Regions from separate parts of the Eubacterium sp. BIOML-A2 genome, predicted to be linked through region 1. Evidence: riboswitches for the same ligand, from Rfam matches in the RefSeq annotation. Region 1 holds a riboswitch; the other holds the start of a gene.

Region 1 (8,109 bases):
TATCTTTATAGATCCACATAGACTCCAGCGTTCTTGCATTAAACGCCTGCAGTTTTCCATCGCTGAGCGGAACAAAGATCATCCCGGCTGCATATAACGGCTTCGTAAAAGAGCTGTTCCCCCATGCTGCCATCTTTACGCTTTTTACAATCTCACCAGTATCCTTATCCAAATACATGAGTATATTGCCGTTGAAGCAGCAGATATAATTCTCCACAAGAATTCCGTCACTGACACTCTTACCATAATCAGCATTCTCACCATACTGCTTTTGCCATGAAACCTCCGCCTCCAATCGGGCAGCCGGCGCCATGGCATCTACTATGTTCTGATTGCTTTCATTTTTCCAGTATCCGCCCCACTGCGCATCCAGTTCTTCAAGCCCGCTGCCGGAAGATTTATGCAGGGTAAAAGTCCTCTCTTCATCTTGTATTAGTCTGATTGCTCCATTCTGCGTCTGATATCCCTCTGCGGAAACAGTATATGTATATTCGTCCCCACTGACCAGTTCATAGCTTCCGTCTTTTGGGGTCAGCTTCACATGTCCGGCATCATAAATGGCAAACACCGCATCCTCCGGTTCTACCTTTACATCCAAGCGGCAGACCGGATCCACATACACAGAAAGCTGGTATTCATAAGGCGATGACTGGTATCCATCACCGGCACTCAAAACTGCCGTTGTATCCTGACCCTGCAGCGGCAAAATGTAACTGCCGTTTTCTGCCGGTTCTCCATTCACCATCAGACTTGTACTGGTCTCTTCCGCCGGTGACAGGTTAATCCTGATCTGCTCGGCAGTCGAGGGCACATGCACGGCATACTCATAAACGGTCTTTTTAAAATCAGGGGTATAGGGAATCTCTTCCCCCTTGTCATCCGTAAGACTAAAATCACCCAGATAGGTTCCCCTTACGATATGAACCTGATAAATTTCCGTCCAATCATCCGCCGTCACTTCCAGTACCAGCTCTTTTGGTTCTGTATCATAGGCATTGATAATCCGCCCGGTAGTATTATTGGTCAGAGATGTGGATTCGTCTACCGGCATCTCAACCGCAGTTTCCTGACCAGTATTCAAATCCATGAACCTGGCTGTAATCGTTCCCATCACATCATCTCTGAGCTGGGGCCTGGCATACAGCACATTGGTGTTCTCCGAAATTCTGAGCGTATACTCATTGCTGCCCGGTACTCCTTCTGTGAGTTCATACCGATTGCTGCCAGAACTATTCTGCATAAAGATGATACTCTCCAGTAACGGCTCCCGCACGGTTACCAGAACGAGACATTCAGCAGAAAAATCTCCTGCCGATGCTGTTATGACAGCCGTGCCTCCGCCACCTTCTGCTGCAGTTATAATTGCCTCATTTCCGTTTCCTTCCACTACTGCAACTTCCGTATCATCCGAATTCCATATGATTTCCGGCTGCTCAGTTGTATCTTCCGGAAGCAGTTGTGCTGTCAGGCTTCTCTGGTCTCCCGACTTCATCACCAGGCCGGTTTTATTAAGTTTAATTCCTTCGAGAGGAACCGTTTCACCAGGTTCTTCCACAGGAACGGATTCTTCCGCAGGAACAAATTCCTCCACAGGAATGGTCTCCTCCGCCTTCGTGACTAACGGCTGCCAGATAATGGCTGAAAAAGCAGTCAGCATAGCCAATATTCCCGCCATCCATCTTTTTTTCTGTTTTCTGTGTTCTGCTATTCCAGCCTTCATCTTATCATCCTTCTAAATTATTTTAATTATTGCCTGCTGTTACCTTATTCAACAGCATAGATACGTCTAAATTGCTTATCTTTCCATCTCCATTGATGTCTCCTGTTTCCAGATCAACATCTTCGTTTGCTGTTACCTTGTTCAACAGCATGGATACATCCAGGTTGGTTAATTTCCCATCGCCATTCATGTCACCGGATATAATCACAGATGCGATATCCAGAATACGTACTGCAGATTCGGCGCCTGATGCGTCTTTCAGAACCATATAGAGCTTCTGTGCATTTCTTTGCAGGCCCGTTACTTCAATCGTATTCTTGCCTTCCACAACATCTGCCTTTGTTCCTTCTGCTATAATCTTAGCGCTGTCCGGCGCTGCTGCATCCGCTGCCTGAACCAGATAATACAGCTCTGCCGCCTTATTCGATGTCATATTAATCTTTGCACTGTTATCTGTACGTTCTGAGACAGCGCCATCATCAGTTGTAATAATCGGAAGCGCATTCTGCGTAAACAGGGTAAATGTATAATCTTTAGATTGTGTTCCATCCTCTGAAGCTACAGTCAGCTTCACCTTTGCAATTGTTGGATTTTCTCTGTCAGCAAAGGAAACATTAAAATATGTGTTACCTTTGTAATTCATGCTGCCCTTAATCTCATCGCCTTCGTTCTTATTATAAACTCCACTGATAACGGTCATTGTCATCTTATCTTTTGAACTCATAAGCGTCGGCCAGATATACGCATCACTCATAACCTTGTCAACACCTGCCGTATATTCGGTAGTCATCGGATCAAATGCAGGATCTAACGAATACGCTGCACTTGCCATTCCTTCATTCGGAGAATTATCAATCCTGATTTCTTTTACTACCGGTCCTGTTACAACATGGAAAGTAAATGTTCTGACTGTACCGCCCTTCTTAAGCTGTACTTCAATCTCAGCTCTTCCGTCAACAAGTTTGATATCCTGCATTGAACCAGGTACTCCATTAATCATAACCTCTGTACCTTCATTTGCAGTCAGATCCAGCTTGAAGCTTTCTGTTCCCGGATCCACTTGAATCGTGTGGGAATTGATACTTCCGTCAAATGGTTTTCCACCGTCTATAATTCCGTTTCCGCCGTCTATATTTACCTCTTTCAGATATACGTCTGAACGCTTTAATACGAACTGCCATGCGGAGTCATTCTTTAAGTACAGATTGCCATCGCTGTCTGCAACCGCACTTGCGATGCAATACTGCTCATGAGTCGGTGTATAGAATAAACCGGATGCCGGATCAGCCTCTTTCAGGCCAGCTTTGTCCTTAATCATGTATAACTGTCCGTGTGCTGAATTAGCCAGGAAGTATACATACACATATCCGTCTTCTTTTTCATAACCGGTAATAATCAAACCGGAAGTCTGGCAGTAACCATCTGTCGGTACTGCATATGCCGGTGTCATTGCCCCTGTCTTCGGATCGATATCTGCCACCAGGATCGCATTGCCTTCTACGCCGAACATTTCACCGCCGTTAATACCTACATAAAGTCGGTTATTGTATATGGCCGGTGTACTCGTACTCTGCACGCCTATAGGCAGCGGATTAATCAGATTCTCTGTATCCAGTGTTCCGTCCTCTTTCAAATTATAAGAATGGACTTTGCCCTTTTGGCTGGCAACATAAATTCTTCCATTATAATAGGAAACATCGCAGCGAACCTGTTCTCCTAAATCTACCTGCTGCTTAATCTCACCGGTCATCTTATCAATACAGTTTAATACTCCATTATTGGTACACAAGATTACATAATTTTCATTGGTCCAGCAGCCATCCCAATAAAAGCTGCCAAGAGTGTCATCTCTCCAGGTTGCTGCCTTTCTTTCCGTTTGCTGAGATGGATCTTCATCAGTTACGGAAATACAAACGAAACCTGATTTTTTAGTGGTAAAGAATCCAACATAGATATATCCATCATCATAACGAATTGCACTCTCGCTCCGTCCGCCTGCCGGATCCTCATAAACCCAAAGGGATTCCAGTGTTTCTGCATTAAAGCACTGAATTGTACCATTCCCCAGCGGTACAAAGAGCATTCCCTCAGCGTATGTAGGAGGCATCAAACCAAATGTGGTTGGTGTTACTGTCTCGCTTGTCTTCAGGATCTCTCCTGTTTCCTTATCCAGAACATAAAGTTTATTCCCTGAAAGTGTGTAGACTTTGTTGTCAACGATGATCGGTGTTGTTCCGCTAGTCGGCTTAACATATTCCCCCGTCTGGCGTTCCCACTTTACTTCAATGGAATCAGGAGTAATGGGAGTCTTTGCATCCACAACTGACATATTGTCGCGGCCGGAACGGAAGCCCGGATAATCCGCATCAAGTTCAGGAAGCGTGATTTCTGCCGCCTTCTTCAGTTCAAATTCTTTTGTCTCGGACTGGCTGATATTCAGAATACCTGACTGGCCTACATATCCGAGTTTTGTTACTGCATAGCTGTAATCGTCACCTGGGAAAAGATTATACTTGCCATTCTCCGGCCATATACGCTCATTCTCCTCATCATAGATCGTAAACAATGCATCTTTGGGGTTCACCTGCACGGATAATTCAACTTTCTGTACTCTATCGATAATGACGGTATAGGAAGTTTGCTCTGCTGCCCCTTTTTCCACTTTAATAACAGCCTTATTCTCACCATTAACCAAATCCATTTTATAGGTTGAGCCGGTCACTTCTGTTCCGTTAACCATTACCTTTGAATTACCAGCAGCCGGATTCTTAACTGTAATGTTAACCGCATTCACATCACTCAGAACTTTCGCCCTATACTCTGTGGTTGTTTTTTTAAATGCAGGATCAAATTTCAGTGTATCTCCATTTTCATAATTCAACTGCAGGCCTGTCAGAATCGTGAGCTGTTTTATATGCACGGTATAAACTTCTGTTACCCCGCCTTTTGTAGCAGTAATGGTGATATCATTAGGAGTGCCATCATCTTTTATAGCACCTGCCATAGACTCATACTGATTCTTTGCCGTAGATTCAACATTTACATCCTTGCCTGCGCTATCCGTATAAGTATAAACGACCTTCATGTCTTTATCTGTCGTGCCTTGATGCAGCTTGACTCTTAATTGAACGTTTGTGGATGTGTCGCATACCAGCGTTGCCTCTTTTGTAAGTACGTCAAATACAACATTTTGAGCCTGATATCCTTCAATACCTTTCAGGAGAAGCGGTGCTTCCGCGGACTCCAGTGTGAAGTTTTTGGTCTCTGAGTCAGTCAGATTAACCGTCCCTGTCTGAGTTACAAATCCTTCTCTTTCGATCGTATAGTTGTAATCTTTTCCGGCCTCCAGACTGTAAACTCCATCTGTTCCCTGGACTGCCGCTCCGGCATCGTCTGTAATGGTTACAGTGGCATCTGCGGGGTTCGTTGTAACGGTCAGGTCGACTTTTTTAATATCTTTGATGATATTAAGAGTATATTCTTTCCCGACAGTCCCTTCCTTTTCTGCTTTGGCGACAATTGTAGTTTTTTCTTCCGTTAATGGAACCTGGCGTGTTGCGTAGAAAGCACCGTCTTCTAATACAGCAGGCTCACCATTGACAGTGTATACATTATTATCAATATCTCCCCACACCATGGCCACCAGGCTGACTTCAACTGATTCTGTCCCACCCGGAACTGTAATCTCGTACTCTGTTTTGCTTCCATCAAAGCCGGTCAAATATGAATTATCTCCATCTTTTACCAAAATTTCCATAAGAGGCGTTAATCGAACCACGTGTACTGTATATTCTTCTATCTTGTCGTCTAATGTGACAGTGATATGAACCTCTCCACCTTTGATCCCGCCATACTCGACCAAGTTGTCTAACAGCAGTTCTTCACCACTGGTCATTGCTGTTGTCACGCTATCGTTATAAATATTCTGGTACTTAGCCTCAATTGTAGCTCCTGCAGCTTCTTCCTTCAAAACTGCACATATGCCCAATGTCCCCGACTCTTCAACAACACCTACTGTGCATTCTTTTGTTTCAGGGTCAACCTCTGATATTAGTTTGACAGGTTCACCCTCTTCATTTGGATCAGAAGAAAAGCTGATCTCAGACAACATATTCGTATCCGCTGCAGTTCCTTCTGCCAAAACCGGCATTCCTCCAGCAAATACAGTGGTCATCATCACTGCCACCGCCAATAGCCAGGACAACCCCCTTCTTGTTCTTTTCTTTCGTTTCATTCTTTTTAATCCCTCCTGTTTCTCCTTTTTAGCCATAGGCTTGAAATGTACTATAGAAACAGCCAGCATCCCGTTTCATGCATTGACTGTTAGCTATCTTTTAGTAATGCATTCTTCTGTTCTTTTCCGTATCTATACTATTTATTTCAAACCAATACCCTATAACTAAAAAATAAAAGCTCTTCCATCATTCCGATAGAAGAGCTCATCTTTTTTATAATATTATATTTTAAGTATACAAAACGGACTATTTCTTCATCCCAGAAATACATCGTAACAATCATCACGGCAGGTTTTCTGACTTCGCTTCATCCTCCGAAACACCTTCTCAGCATATAAATGCCAATGGTATATCGTTTCTTCGTCCACGTTACAGTAGAGGTGACTGTACCGGTTTTGCACCGGTTTCCCTATTATCATTTCCCGATTATCCGGGAAATGCACCGCAATATATATATTTAATTACTTACTAACAACAATAATCTATTTAATCTATGTAGTTCATTATATAGTATCAACTAGTAAAAGTCCACTGTTTTTTCACACGGTTTTCTCACATTTTTCACAAAAAATTCCGCAACTTTTCACAATTTCACAGAGCATTAACAGACTGTATCAGACTACCATTTTCCAGATATAACTTTGGTAATTTTTCTAGATAGATATGCAAAAATATTCGATATTTATCACCCGGTCTTCATTGCTGACTGCATTTTCTCCCTGCAGCTGCTCACTGCCCTGCCGGACATCAGCACATCTTCCATTATGCTGCACTCAATCGTATAGTCTGCATCCGGCATGTACGCCATAAGCATTTCCAATGTCTCGTCTATCGGTATATTCCCGCGTCCCAGCCCCAGGTGCGAATCCCTGTCCCCACAGTTATCGTGGATATGGACATGTCCCGCGTGCTCTCCAAACGTCTGAATCCAGTCACTCAAAGATCTGGGCGAATAGCAATGTGCATGGCCAATATCCAGGCACAGTTTAAAATCCGGGGATTCAACCTTCTGTTCCACTTCAATCATCGGCGATATTTCCTTATCATACACATTCTCCATAAGAATCTGGACACCGCTTTTTCCTTTCATAAATTCATTCCAGAACTCAGCCATTCGTTTTGCCCAGTCTGTCAGATAATACACACCGGGAAGAAAGCCCGTATGGAAAATTATCTTTTTGGCCCCCAGTCTCTTCGCAGCCTCATATGTCTGCGTAAAACGGGCTTTTGTCACTGCCCTTACCATGGAGTCATATGCCATTGGATTCAAATCCAGAAATGGCCCATGCAGTGTCAGGTTCCTGGTACCTATGTATTCTAACCGTTCTATGTATTCAACGATCTTTTCATTCAGGCAGTCCAGATTTTCAGAAATGGAGAACTCAATACTCTCGATCCCAACATCAGTCGCTTCTACTACCTGTCTCATCTCTTCATCCTTAAGAAGATGACTTGCATATACCATAATATTCCACTCCCGATTCAGACTGTTCCCCTGAATTCTTTTTTTACCTAGATATATTCTGTTTCAAACCCTGAATCACGGCAGTACTTTTCCACTGCCCCGCCCTTTTTACATCGTATCTTTGCACTGCGGTTGATGACCCATGGCCCGATCTCTTCGGGATCATGACCAATCTCAAGCACTTTCAGCCTGTTGCAGCCATGAAACGCCCACTTTTCGATTACTTTTACAGTTGAGGGAATCTTTGTATATTGCAGGCTGTTGCATTTTAAAAATGCACTGTCCCCAATTTTTATTAGTCCCTCCGGCAGTTCCAAGGATGTCAATGCGTTCTGATAAAAAGCCTCTGCGCCGATCTCCCTTAATCTATCCGGCAAAACAATCTGCTCCAGGGCCGTACATTTATAAAATGCCCGCCGCTCTATCTTTTCGAGCGTTGCCGGAAGGGCAATGTGTTTTAGATTAACACACCCGGAAAAAGCCTCCGCCTTCACTTCTCTGCATATGCTGCCTACATCAATCTCCATCCTCTCCAGACTTTTGCACTGCGCAAACGCTCTGTTTCCAATAAAGTTAGTAGTTTTAGGAAGCTTTACCTGCTTCAGCTTTGTACAGTTATAAAATGCTTCCTTACGGATTAAGATTGTACCTTTCAGCTCAACTTCCCGCAGCATCGTATTGTAAAAACT
Region 2 (8,109 bases), on a different contig from region 1:
AAGTCTCTGTCAGAAAATCGCTCCCGTAATTGCCTGGCACCACATAACACCAGTCATGTCCATTTTCCTTCAATACTTTCATTTCCAGAAAAATCGTATCCGTGAGGGCCTTTTCACTCATCGGCTCTACAATCCCGCTTGTGCCGAGCACTGAGATGCCGCCTTCGATCCCCAATCTGGGGTTAAATGTCTTCGAAGCCAGTTTTCTGCCCTCGGGAATCGTGATTACAATCTCCAGCCCTTTGCTGTAGCCGAACCTCTCCCTTTGCTCCTCGACCGCTCCCAAAATCATCTGCCTGGGAACTCTGTTGATTGCGGCCTCTCCGATCTCCTGCTGAAGCCCTTTCTTTGTGACTCTTCCGACCCCTTCTCCGCCATCCAGACAAAGGGACCCATCCGCGGTCTTTTTCACTTCTGCATAAATATAGATACCGTCCGTAATATCCGGATCGTCCCCGCTGTCCTTCTGGACAGCACAGCGGACCCGGTCCGGGCCAATGTCTATCTGCTCGATGTCCAGATACAATGTGATGCCTTTCGGAGTCAGCAGGGATACCTGTGTGATGACTTCTTTTGAAAGGAGCATGTACGCGGCGGCTTTGGCTGCCGCTGCCGCACAGCTGCCGGTGGTATAGCCCGAGCGCAGCTGCTTTTGGTTTTTCCATATTGTCTCTGCCTGCGTCCTGCCTTTTGGCAGCTGTTTTTCCATGGTCTTTCTCCTCTCTCTATTACATAGCGGCTTCAATATGTTCAACAAAGATATTGCGGATTCCCTTCATCTCGCCCAGCCCTCGGATCAGCGCCTTCACTTCATAGCCGGCGTCCTCCAGTTCTGCCTTCCAGGAATCGTCTTCCCCCGCCATATCGTTCTTCGCATGGTCACCTGCCACCACCATAAACGGCATCAGCGTTACCTTGCGGATTCCGGAGATTTCCAGTTTCGTCATGACGTTCCTCAGATCTGGAAAGCCTTCTACCGTGCCCACCAGCACCTGATTGTAGCCAAGTGAGTGGAAGGTATACTCCAGGGTCGGGTATGCTGAATTCGCATGATGGTCTGTGCCGTGTCCCATCAGGATCAGCGCCTCGCCCTCCTCCAGTGTAACCTCCGCCATCATGGCATGAATGGATTTCTTGTAGTCATCCACACTGGTAAGAAGCGGATTTCCCACGCGTATCCTGCGGAATCTGTCTGTGTAATCCATCACGTCCCTGAGCATTCTGTCGTTCTCTATCCCGTTGATAACATGGGTCGGCTGTACAATAACCTGCTCGATGCCGTCCTCTGCCATCTGTTCCATGGCTTCTTTGACATTCGCTACGAATAAATTTTCCTTTTTCTGCAGTTTGTTCTTAATCATTTTGCTGGTAAATGCGCGATAGATTCTATAGTCCGGAAATGACTCTCCGATCTGCTTTTCAATCGCCGTTATGTTTTTCTCCAGAGTGTCCAGATGGCTCGTCCCAAAACTCACGACAAGTATGGCCTTCTTTCCTGTTATCTTATCCATTTTCTGCTCTCTCTTTCCTATTAATTTCTGATATCGGCCTTCACCGCCTCTTATGCCTTGGAGGAGGCCTCTATATAATATTCCAGTTCTCTTATATTCACAGGCGGCTTCAGTCCGCCTCCCAGTATCCCTTTTTTCTGGAGCCGTGCAAACAGCTTTAATACGGCGGGTTCTTCCTGGTTGGTCATGGCCAGCGCCTCCTGATCCGTACACACTGTGACGGGATCCGCATGCCGCAGTACTCTTCCTTCATGCATCAGCACGATCTCATCAGCCCAGGACAGTGCGTAATCAATATCGTGCGTAGCCATCAGAATCGTAATTCCTTCTTCCGCCAGCCCATCTACGATCTGATTGACGATCTTTGTATGTTTTGCGTCCAGCGCGGCCGCCGGTTCGTCCAGTATGATGACTTCCGGATGCATCACCAGGATGTCGGCGATGGAAACCTGCTTTTTCTGTCCTCCGCTCAGGGCATGGGCCGGGCGGTCCCGGAAGGGCGTTATCTCAAGATGGCCGATCACCTGGTCCACTTCCTGTCTTGCTTTCTCTTCCGCTACACCCATGTTCAGGATTCCAAAGGAAATTTCCTGGTACACGCTTGCCGAAAACAGCTGATTATCCGGATCCTGAAAGACAATACCGACCCTGCTTCTAAGGTCCAGCAATCCCTTTTTGGAGTAATCCACCGGCTTTCCTTCAAATAGAACCATTCCCTTATCCGGCTTATATATCCCATTGCAGCATAGAAAAAAAGTGGACTTTCCGCAGCCGTTTGCACCCATGAATGCCACCTTTTTCCCCCTTTTTATTTTCAGGCTCACGCCGTTTAGGGAGTGCGGGCCTCCTTCTTCATATGCGTAGTGGACATCTCTCGCCTCTATTATGACATCCTGTTCCTCTGTATTCATAAGAATCTCCTCCATATTGTCAGTGCAAGCAGGATCAGTTCAAACACTGCGATTGCAGCGACTTCTTTTTTTCTGGCCGGATGATGTTCCGCAAGTACTCTGATCCTGCCGTCGTAACACCTGGATTCCATGGCATCATACAATGCATTGGATCTCTTAAATGCGCGGAGCAGCAGGCCCGCCCCCATCTTTCCGAAGGAACTCACCGAGGTTCGCAGATCTTTGTTGCCCAGCCTGGACTTCTGTGACACCATCATGGCGGAAGCAGTCTCCATGAGCACAAAGATGAACCGGTAGATCAGAAGCATGAGTTCCGTCAATATCTCAGGGCAGTGCAGTTTTGCCAGCACGTCCAGAATATCTGTCATTGTCGTATTGAGAGATAAAAAGTACAGGCAGGACACACTCGCCATGGCCGTCGCAATTAGCTGTATCCCGAATAGAAGGGAATGAAAACTCCCTGTGATAAAAAAGCTGCCCACTGGAATTGCATAAGCATCCAGTGGGACTTTTGAGATATTGACTATAATCGCAAGTGTACTCAATATCAGGAATGTAAAAGGCACCGCCAGCAGCTTTGCGTATTGCCCCGCCGCTATGCGTCCTTTTTTCACGGTCAGGTATGAATTGACTGCAAACACCGCGCCTGCAACGATGAGTGAGCGGCTGACTACACAGAACAGCAGAGTTATCATGGAAAATGCAAACTTTTCACCCGCATTTACGTATCTTAATCTGGAGCGATAACAGAGCTTATCTACTACAATCATGCCGCCCTCCTTCCCGGAAGCTTATTCCTCTTTATTCCATCTTTTTCTGCCATTTTTTTCTTTCTACGAATCGTCCCATCACAAAAGCGATGATGCCAACCCCGATCCCTGTCTGGATACAAAAGATCAGGCTTTCTACCTCGCCCGGCAGTTCGCCGCCCAGTGCAGTCTCCAGCACCGGTGTAAACCATGGGGTGTATTCCCCCTGAATCTCTTCTATCATAACGCTCCCCGCGTCATCAGAGCCGCCGAACTCAGCGCCTTTCTTCGCGAACAGGGGCACAATTGCAATTAATACAGCTGCGATCAGAAGAATAATGACTGTTTTTGTATTTTTACTCATCCTATTTTGCCTCCTTTAAAAATCCGATTGACTTGAGTTCCGGTTTTGCATAAGATTCCAGGCCGATGACGATGATAACCGTAAGGATGCCTTCGATGACTGCCAGCGGAAGCTGGGTCGGTGCAAATACACCCAGGAATTTAACAGCAGATGCCGCAACACCTCCGGCCTCGGATGGGTAAGCGAGTGCAAGCTGGATGCTGGTCACACAGTATGTAAAGATATCGCCCAGAAAAGCCGCCAGAAAAACGGATACTTTTCGGTTCACATTCATTTTTTTACAGAGCTGAAAGATTCCAAATGACAGAAGCGGTCCCGCTATCGCCATGGAAAATGTGTTTGCCCCCAGTGTTGTCAATCCGCCGTGTGCCAGCAGAATCGCCTGGAACAAAAGCACGATGATTCCCAGTACGCTGACTGCCGCCGGGCCAAACAGGATTGCCCCCAGCCCTGTGCCCGTCATATGGGAACAGCTTCCCGTCACGGACGGGATTTTCAGGGAAGAAATCACGAAAATAAACGCCCCCGCCATTGCAATCAGTGTGATGGTTTTTCTGTTTTCTTTTAATCTTTTTTTCAGGGAAATCAGGCCGGCAACCAGGAATGGGACACAGATAACACCCCAGGCAATACAGTATTTAACCGGAAGGTACCCTTCCATAATGTGCATTGCATTCACAGCCGGTGTGACGGCAAACATCAGCGCGAACGCGATGGCTGCCTTGAGTAAGAATTTTTCTTTTTTTGACATATTTCTCTCTCCTTTTTTGTGATATGTTGTCTTGAAATACCCCCAGGTATACCACAAAATCGTATGAGATCTGCGGCATAACACCCGGTCATATCCCCGTAACCATTCAGATCCATTTAAAAGCGGGTTTTCTGACTCAGGCATCAACACGGTATTCCGCCTTCCCATGAGAATTCTCACAGTGACATCATGGATACCATTCCACCTTTACAGCAACGGGTATTGTGCAGGATTCCCACCTGCTTCCCCTGCGGCCGTCCGCTGCAGATTCTATACTGCACTTGGACAGCTTACCTTTAAATTGTATGCCAGACCTGAATTATATACCGAAAGGGTAACATTACCCTTTTGGCTGCTTTTTATCGGAGGTATCTCCCCCTAATACTCGATCCCCCGTCTTGCCCGGATCTCCCGGTCAAAGGGATGTTTGATTTTCCGGATCTCGGAAACATAATCCGCAAGCCCGATCAGCTTTTCGTCCGGATTCCGTCCGGTCAGGACGACTTCCAGTTCCTTGGGTTTCTTTTCCAAAAAGGCCAGCGACTTTGTGTGATCAATGAGGCCATAATGATAGGCGGCCATAAACTCATCGACCACAAGCATATCATACTCTCCGGATACTGCTTTTTCACAAACCGTATCCCACAGCCGTGCATAAGTCTCCTGAGCCTCCGCTTTCTCCGCTTCGGACAGCGTGTTGAAGAATCCAAATGATTTGTCCATATGGAGTACCGTAATTCCCTCCACGGCATCCAGAATCTTAAGCTCTCCGGAGTCCTCATTCTTCAGAAAACGCGAAAAAAGAACCTTCATACCGCTTCCGGCAGCTCTGACAGCAAGCCCTGTTGCGGCAGTCGTCTTCCCTTTTCCATCTCCACAGTAAATATGTATCAGCCCTTTCTTCATGCGCCCACCTCATCCAAAATCTTTTTTATTTTATCATAAATTGTCTGATTATGCAATTTTCACTATCTATCATTGTATATGATTTTCCGTTCTTCCGTTTGTACTTTTTTCTTTTGTTTATGTAATTTTTTAAGAACGAGGGCAAAGGGGTCAGACCCCTCTGAAGAGGGGTCTGACCCCTTTGCCCTCCATATTCAGAATATTCTGAATATAATCCTTTATTTCTTCCACACTGTACCCTGTTTCTGCAGGCCTTCCAATCACTACAAGCGTTACCCCTGTCTCTCTGGCAGCCTCCAGTTTTTCCTCAAATCCCCCCGCTTTGCCTGATTCCTTTGTCACAAAATAGTCTGCTCCTGTGTATTTCAGCATGGCAGTATTTAATTCTTTCGAAAAGGGTCCCTGCATGGCGATGAGATGGGAGCCCTTGAATCCAAGCTCCACGCTCTCTTCCACGGACTCTTTTGTCGAAAGAACCCTGGCAAAACAGCGTTCTTTGTAATGGTCGATCGCTGTGTACAGCCTTAATTCTTTGCTCCCGGTGGAAATGAATATCCGGCCTTCCCGTGTTTTGAGATACTCTACTGCTTCTGCCACGGAATTTACAATTACCATATTGCGGTAAGATCCTGCGCCGCCTGTCCCGCTTTCGTCCCGCAGACAGCGGATATAACCGGCGCCGCTCCCCTTACAGGCATTTTGAATATTCTCCGTGGCCAGGCGCGCAAAGGGATGAGTGGCATCGATCACAAGCCTGATCTGATTCTCCCTGATAAATCCGCAGATAGCCTCTTGATCCATCCGGCCCGTTATGACCCGGATATTTTGAATTCCTTCCACGCATTCCATTCCGTACTCTGTAGCCGTACTGACGAAGGCTGGCGCAGACAGCGTGCCTAAAAATTCAGCCAGCATTCTTCCTTCTGATGTTCCCGCAAACAGCAGAATACTCATTCTTCCGTTCTCCATATTCCTTTTCCTCCGCCTTTTCCGCAGCCTATTTATGTCTGATACTTAGATTTTATTTTAAGTACAACAACTGGCATATCCTGGAAATATTCCGGTTGTGTTTAAACCTCTTTCACAGTATAATATATCACATAGCAAATTGAAACCACAAACATAAGGGAGCTTTTATATGTTTTTTAATCTAATTGGATTTATTCGGAAAGACTTAGACCTAAAAGAAACCTATTTTAAAAGTGCGGAAAATGAAATCGCAAAGAAAAATCTGATCCTGCTTCAAATTTCCAGTCTGCTCAATGTCCTTCTCCTTGTCTTATTTTACATAATAACCCCGTTTATCATTAAAGGCTGGACAATCACATTACAGCATTTTCTTTTTCTCCCGGCGGCACTGGCCTTTTTCATCATCTCTACAGTTTACGCAAAGACAGGCCGCAGAGACAAGCGCGTGATAACCGGCATCTGCCTGGCTTTCGAAATCACGCTGTTTGCTTTTGTTATTTCTATAGATGTCTTTCCTTACCCGGATGCTCCCAGCTCTTTCCTACCGCTTTTATATATTGCGTTTCCAGCGCTGTTCATTCTCCGTTTCCGTCAGATGTTCACGGTCATGTTTCTGGTCGAGGTCGTATACGCCGTTGCAGTCTTACAGATAAAAAATCCGCTGATGGCAGAAAACGACATCTTTAATTCTGTCGTTTCCTTTATCTTTTCGCTGGCAGTCGCCCACGTAATCCTGAAACTCCGCGCCGATGACCACGACATACGCAGCCGTTACAAACGCCTGAGCATGCTGGATTCCCTCACTGGCATTCTAAACAAAAAGTCCTGTGAAAATGCAATTTCCCAGTATCTGAATACAAACGCCCCCGTGCATTGCGCCCTGCTCTTTCTAGATCTGGACGATTTCAAAAAGATCAATGACACCATCGGCCACTCCGCCGGAGACCGTCTTCTGGAAGAGACCGGAAAATTACTCCACAAAACATTCCACGCATCAGATATCATCGGCCGTGTCGGCGGAGATGAATTCATGGTGCTGCTCACAAACTACCATGATTCAAAAGAGTCCCTGAAAAAGAGGTGCACCGCCTTGCAGCGCACTCTCCAGCAGATCATGCAGAACCACGGAGTCCAGGCTACCTGCAGCATAGGCGCACTCCTGGTCAAAGGACAGTGCATCAGCTTCCAAACCGCATACACCCTAGCCGACAAATGCCTGTACGATGCCAAATCCTCCGGAAAAAACAACTGCATAGTCCAAACCCTGCCCAAAGAATGATCTCAGCAAGCACTTAATAAAGGAGCGCATGCGTATGAATACGCTGACTGCTTCAAAAAACCGTTGCCGGATATGTGTGCTCCATACCCACATATCCGGCAACAGTTTTTTGAAGCAGTCAGCAGTACGGGTACAAATCGCAGCGGCATATACAGCCCCTATGTCTTCCCAGCATCACTGACATGGAGCGCCCCCTTCTAACTCATTCCCCCACCCATTCATGGATCTCGCCGCAGGCAATCATTTCGCCGCTGTCTCCTGACGGCTGTGTCTTAAAATCATCCGGGTTCATATGGATGACCACTGTTCTGCCGACCACATCATCCGGGTAAAATCTCCCGGTATATACCGCACTGCAGGCTGCACCGTGTGTAGACAGCAGAGGCGGCAGATCACCGGCATGTTCCGGGTGATCCGTATGTTCGGGATTAAAATGCCCATCGGCATCTGCGAAAGGCTCCTCAGCATTCCCGGAACATTGTTTCCCTTCATGAATGTGGAAGGCAAAAAATCTGCTCATGTCCGGCGCATTTTCATCCGGCAGCCCGTATACCTCAGCCAACACGATCGTCCCTCCGTATACTTCATAGAAATAAACCATTCCATGGATCTCTGGGTATTTATCCGATCCTTTTATCTTTGCAGAAGCTTCCGGCATTCCGTTTAATT

What was found. Region 1 has a riboswitch for cobalamin ahead of GKG43_RS13950 (cadherin-like beta sandwich domain-containing protein). Riboswitches for the same ligand answer to the same signal wherever they lie in the genome.
Region 2: linked by a shared signal. The riboswitch ahead of GKG43_RS08655 (energy-coupling factor ABC transporter permease) and the one ahead of GKG43_RS13950 (cadherin-like beta sandwich domain-containing protein) in region 1 are both predicted to bind cobalamin.

Annotation. Positions count from the first base shown of each region.
Region 1 is NZ_WKZK01000039.1:8,377-16,485, reverse strand. It holds gene GKG43_RS13955 (cadherin-like beta sandwich domain-containing protein) at 1-1,720, opposite strand, end outside; gene GKG43_RS13950 (cadherin-like beta sandwich domain-containing protein) at 1,743-5,954, opposite strand; cobalamin riboswitch at 6,224-6,417, opposite strand; gene GKG43_RS13945 (sugar phosphate isomerase/epimerase family protein) at 6,641-7,420, opposite strand; gene GKG43_RS13940 (leucine-rich repeat domain-containing protein) at 7,468-8,109, opposite strand, start outside.
Region 2 is NZ_WKZK01000018.1:36,880-44,988, reverse strand. It holds gene cbiD (cobalt-precorrin-5B (C(1))-methyltransferase CbiD) at 1-709, opposite strand, end outside; gene GKG43_RS08675 (sirohydrochlorin cobaltochelatase) at 729-1,511, opposite strand; gene GKG43_RS08670 (ABC transporter ATP-binding protein) at 1,562-2,422, opposite strand; gene cbiQ (cobalt ECF transporter T component CbiQ) at 2,419-3,192, opposite strand; gene GKG43_RS08660 (cobalt transport protein CbiN) at 3,224-3,535, opposite strand; gene GKG43_RS08655 (energy-coupling factor ABC transporter permease) at 3,537-4,286, opposite strand; cobalamin riboswitch at 4,390-4,586, opposite strand; gene GKG43_RS08650 (cob(I)yrinic acid a,c-diamide adenosyltransferase) at 4,665-5,192, opposite strand; gene cobK (precorrin-6A reductase) at 5,343-6,161, opposite strand; gene GKG43_RS08640 (GGDEF domain-containing protein) at 6,331-7,440, shown strand; gene GKG43_RS08635 (superoxide dismutase family protein) at 7,643-8,109, opposite strand, start outside.